DNA from 2 places in the Serratia fonticola genome. Region 2 is predicted to be linked to the other one. Evidence: predicted binding sites of a transcription regulator. Region 2 holds the regulator's gene; the other holds the start of a gene.
The links. Region 2 encodes sigma-54, which starts transcription at its own class of promoters, with help from an activator protein. Its sites were predicted from a motif close to GTTGGCACANNTTTCGCTNT; they were not measured.

Region 1: the regulator sigma-54 is predicted to act here: its motif matches at 919-938, upstream of glnK (P-II family nitrogen regulator).

Annotation. Positions count from the first base shown of each region.
Region 1 is NZ_CP011254.1:3,246,616-3,249,020, forward strand. It holds gene WN53_RS14365 (SmdB family multidrug efflux ABC transporter permease/ATP-binding protein) at 1-716, shown strand, start outside; gene glnK (P-II family nitrogen regulator) at 990-1,328, shown strand; gene amtB (ammonium transporter AmtB) at 1,365-2,405, shown strand, end outside.
Region 2 is NZ_CP011254.1:1,109,528-1,111,932, forward strand. It holds gene lptB (LPS export ABC transporter ATP-binding protein) at 1-541, shown strand, start outside; gene rpoN (RNA polymerase factor sigma-54) at 592-2,028, shown strand; gene hpf (ribosome hibernation promoting factor) at 2,052-2,339, shown strand.

The DNA.
Region 1 (2,405 bases), 2.1 Mb from region 2:
AAGTGCTGCAGCACATCTCTTTGCAGGTACCGTCACGGGGTTTTGTTGCCCTGGTGGGGCATACCGGCAGCGGAAAGAGTACCCTGGCTAACCTGTTGATGGGCTATTACCCGCTGAGCGAAGGGGAAATTCGTCTGGATGGTCGCCCGTTGTCCAGCCTTTCACATCACACCCTGCGCCAAGGCATTGCTATGGTGCAGCAAGATCCGGTGGTGATGGCGGAATCGGTGCTGGCAAACGTCACGCTTGGTCGCTCCATCGGTGAAGAGGCGGTCTGGCAGGCGCTGGAAACAGTGCAACTGGGGGAACTGGTACGTAGCTTCCCACAGGGCATCCATACGCGCCTGGGGGAGCAGGGGAATAATCTGTCCGTAGGACAGAAGCAGTTGTTGGCTTTGGCGCGCGTGCTGGTCCAGGCACCGCAGATCCTGATCCTGGATGAAGCGACCGCAAACATCGACTCTGGCACCGAGCAGGCGATCCAGCGTGCCTTACGGCTGATCCGCGAGCAGACGACGCTGGTGGTGATCGCCCACCGCCTTTCAACCATTGTGGATGCCGACTCTATTCTGGTACTGCATCGCGGTCATGCCGTGGAGCAGGGGAACCATCAGCAGTTGTTGGCACAGCAGGGCCGCTACTACCAGATGTATCAGCTACAGCTGGTGGGTGAAGAGTTGGCAGCTACGACGCGCGACGAAACTCAGCCCGCATAATCTTAAGCAAGGGCTCCGCTCCAGGAGCCCGCACCACCAACAGGCAATAGCGCTTTTCAACTCCCTCCTACTGCACTTTCCCAACGCGTAATGCACCAAAAAGGTGCGCAATCTCCAGGTGGCGATCTCTGCTTTCGTCCAGCGCTGGCCTCTGATTGTGGGTATTTCTATATAATTAATTGAATTTAAATGAAAAATAATTTGTGGCACAGCCTTTGCTTTATATGACTCGTACCGGGGGTAAGTTTTTGGGCTTAATCGTGGAGAGGCAATATGAAGCTGGTTACCGTGGTGATCAAACCATTCAAGTTAGAGGACGTGCGTGAAGCCTTATCCTCTGTAGGTATTCAGGGGCTGACCGTAACCGAAGTCAAAGGCTTTGGCCGTCAGAAGGGTCATGCCGAGCTCTATCGCGGAGCAGAGTACAGCGTCAATTTCTTACCTAAGGTCAAAATTGATATCGCTATTGCCGATGACCAACTGGATGAAGTGGTTGATGTGATTAGCAAGGCGGCCTACACCGGCAAAATTGGTGACGGCAAAATTTTCGTTGCCGAATTGCAACGTGTGATTCGAATTCGTACCGGCGAAACCGACGAAGCGGCTCTGTGACGCAGGCTCAGTCAACTGAATGGGGATGGATTGATAATGAAAAGACTGTTATCCACGTTGGGCCTGAGTTTGGTAACCCTGGTTCCTTCTTTGGCACTGGCCGCTCCGGCGGTGGCAGACAAGGCGGACAACGCCTTTATGATGATTTGCACCGCGCTGGTGCTGTTTATGACCTTACCGGGCGTGGCGCTGTTTTACGGCGGCCTGCTGCGCTCGAAGAACGTCCTCTCAATGTTGACTCAGGTGACCGTCACCTTTGCCCTGGTGTGCGTGCTGTGGGTCATTTACGGCTACAGCCTGGCGTTCAGCGAAGGTAACGCCTTCTTCGGTGGCTTCCAGACGGTGATGCTCAAAGGGATCGGGATAGACAGCCTGACCGGCACCTTTAGCCAGATGATCCACGTGGCGTTCCAGTGCTCCTTCGCCTGTATTACCGTGGCGTTGGTGGTGGGCGGCTTTGCCGAACGCATCCGCTTCTCTGCGGTGGTTATTTTTGCCGCCATCTGGTTCACGATTTCCTACCTGCCGATTGCGCATATGGTTTGGGGCGGTGGTTTCCTGGCAGCCGACGGCGCGTTGGACTTTGCGGGCGGTACCGTGGTGCATATCAACGCCGCGAGCGCTGGTCTGGTAGGGGCTTATCTGTTGGGTAAACGTGCCGGCTATGGCAAAGAGGCCTTCAAGCCACACAACCTGCCGATGGTATTTACCGGAGCTTCTATCCTGTATATCGGCTGGTTTGGCTTCAACGCCGGTTCGGCCAGTGCGGCCAACGGTATTGCGGCGCTGGCGTTCCTCAACACGGTAATAGCCACTGCCGGTGCAATCCTCTCCTGGACCTTTGCCGAGTGGGTCGTGCGCGGTAAACCTTCTCTGCTGGGAGCTTGCTCGGGCTGTATCGCGGGTCTGGTTGCGATTACGCCAGCGGCGGGTACCGTGGGTGTAGGTGGTGCGCTGATTATTGGCCTGGTAGGCGGTGTCGCGGGGCTGTGGGGCGTGGTTACGCTGAAGAAATGGCTGAAAGTGGACGACACCTGCGATGTGTTTGGTGTGCACGGGGTGTGCGGTATCGTTGGC
Region 2 (2,405 bases):
CGATGACGAAGACATCAGCATCCTGCCGCTGCACGCCCGCGCACGCCGCGGTATCGGCTACCTGCCGCAGGAAGCGTCGATTTTCCGCCGCCTGAGTGTTTACGACAACCTGATGGCGGTGCTGGAGATCCGTAACGATCTCACCAGTGAGCAGCGCAACGATCGGGCCATCGAGCTGCTGGAAGAGTTTCATATCTCCCACCTGCGGGACAACCTGGGCCAATCGCTTTCCGGTGGTGAACGCCGCCGCGTGGAGATTGCCCGTGCGTTGGCCGCCAACCCGAAATTTATCCTGCTGGATGAGCCTTTCGCCGGGGTTGACCCGATTTCCGTTATCGATATCAAGAAAATTATCGAGCACCTGCGCGACAGCGGCCTTGGCGTGCTGATCACCGATCATAACGTGCGTGAGACGCTGGACGTGTGCGAACGTGCCTATATCGTCAGCCAGGGCAAGCTGATTGCCCACGGCACGCCGGACGCCATCCTGGCCGATGAACAGGTGAAACGCGTTTATCTGGGCGAAGAGTTCCGCCTGTAGGTTCCAGCGGCAGGCCAACAGGCCGCCGTTAACGGAAGTAGCAGAAGATTATGAAGCAAGGTTTGCAACTCAGGCTCAGCCAGCAACTGGCCATGACCCCCCAACTTCAGCAGGCTATCCGCCTGTTGCAGCTGTCAACGCTTGAGCTCCAGCAGGAGATCCAACTGGCACTAGAGAGCAACCCGCTGCTTGAACAGACCGAAGACCAGCACGAAGAGATCGACTCCAAAGAAAGCGTCGAGACCGAAGGGCTAGACACCCGCGAAGCGCTGGAACAGAAGGACATGCCCGAAGAGCTGCCTCTGGATGCTACCTGGGATGAGATCTATACCGCGGGTACCCCTTCCGGCACCGGTACCGACTATGGCGATGATGAACTGCCGGTCTACCAGGGCGAAACCACGCAAACGCTGCAGGACTACCTGATGTGGCAAGTGGATCTGACGCCGTTCTCTGACACCGATGCCGCCATCGCCACTTCGATCGTCGATGCCGTCGATGACACCGGCTATCTCACCGTACCGCTGGAAGACATTCTGGAGAGTATGGGTGACGATAATGTGACGATGGACGAGGTCGAAGCGGTATTGAAGCGCGTACAGCGTTTTGATCCGGTCGGCGTCGCGGCGCGCGATCTGCGTGATTGCCTGTTGATCCAGCTTTCCCAGTACGCCAAAGACACGCCCTATCTGGCGGAAGCCCGCCTGATCGTCAGCGAGCATCTGGATTTGCTGGCCAACCACGACTTTCGCAGCCTGATGCGAACAACTCGCTTAAAAGAAGATACACTGAAAGAAGCGATGGTGTTGATCCACTCGCTCGATCCGCGCCCTGGTCAGTCGATCAATACCGGTGAATCCGAGTATGTGATCCCGGACGTGCTGGTGCGCAAGGTGCAGGATAAGTGGGTGGTAGAGCTTAATGCAGACAGCATCCCACGGCTGAAAATCAATCAGCAATATGCGGCACTGGGCAACACGGTGCGCAACGATGCCGACGGCCAGTATATCCGCAGCAATTTGCAGGAAGCGAAGTGGCTGATCAAAAGCCTGGAAAGCCGGAACGACACGCTGCTCAAGGTGACCCGCTGTATTGTCGAACAGCAGGAGGCGTTCTTTGAACAGGGTGCAGAATTTATGAAGCCCATGGTGCTGGCGGATATCGCCCAGGCCGTGGAAATGCATGAATCGACAATCTCACGCGTGACGACGCAGAAGTTCCTGCACAGCCCGCGTGGTATTTTCGAATTGAAGTATTTCTTCTCCAGCCATGTGAATACCGACAGCGGTGGCGAAGCCTCCTCTACGGCGATCCGGGCGTTAGTGAAGAAATTGATCGCGGCGGAAAACCCTGCCAAACCGCTTAGCGACAGCAAGCTGACCACGATGCTTTCCGATCAGGGGATCATGGTGGCGCGGCGCACCGTTGCCAAGTACCGAGAGTCTTTGTCCATCCCGCCGTCCAACCAGCGTAAACAGTTGGTTTGACCTCTATAGAGAAGGAAGACATTATGCAGCTCAACATTACCGGACACCACGTCGAAATCACCGAACCAATGCGTGAGTTCGTCAACACCAAGTTTGCCAAACTCGAGCAGTATTTTGACCGCATTAACCAGGTATATGTCGTACTCAGTGTGGAAAAAGTGCAGCAGATTGCGGAAGCAACGGTGCATGTGAATGGGGGCGAGTTGCACGCCACCTCGGAAAAAGAAGATATGTATGCCGCAATTGACTGTCTGATCGACAAACTGGCGCGTCAATTGAACAAACATAAAGACAAACTAAAGCAACACTGACATTCTGGGCCGTTATGCAATGCGTAATAGCCCACATCGTAGTCGCATTGGCTACACGGCAACCCT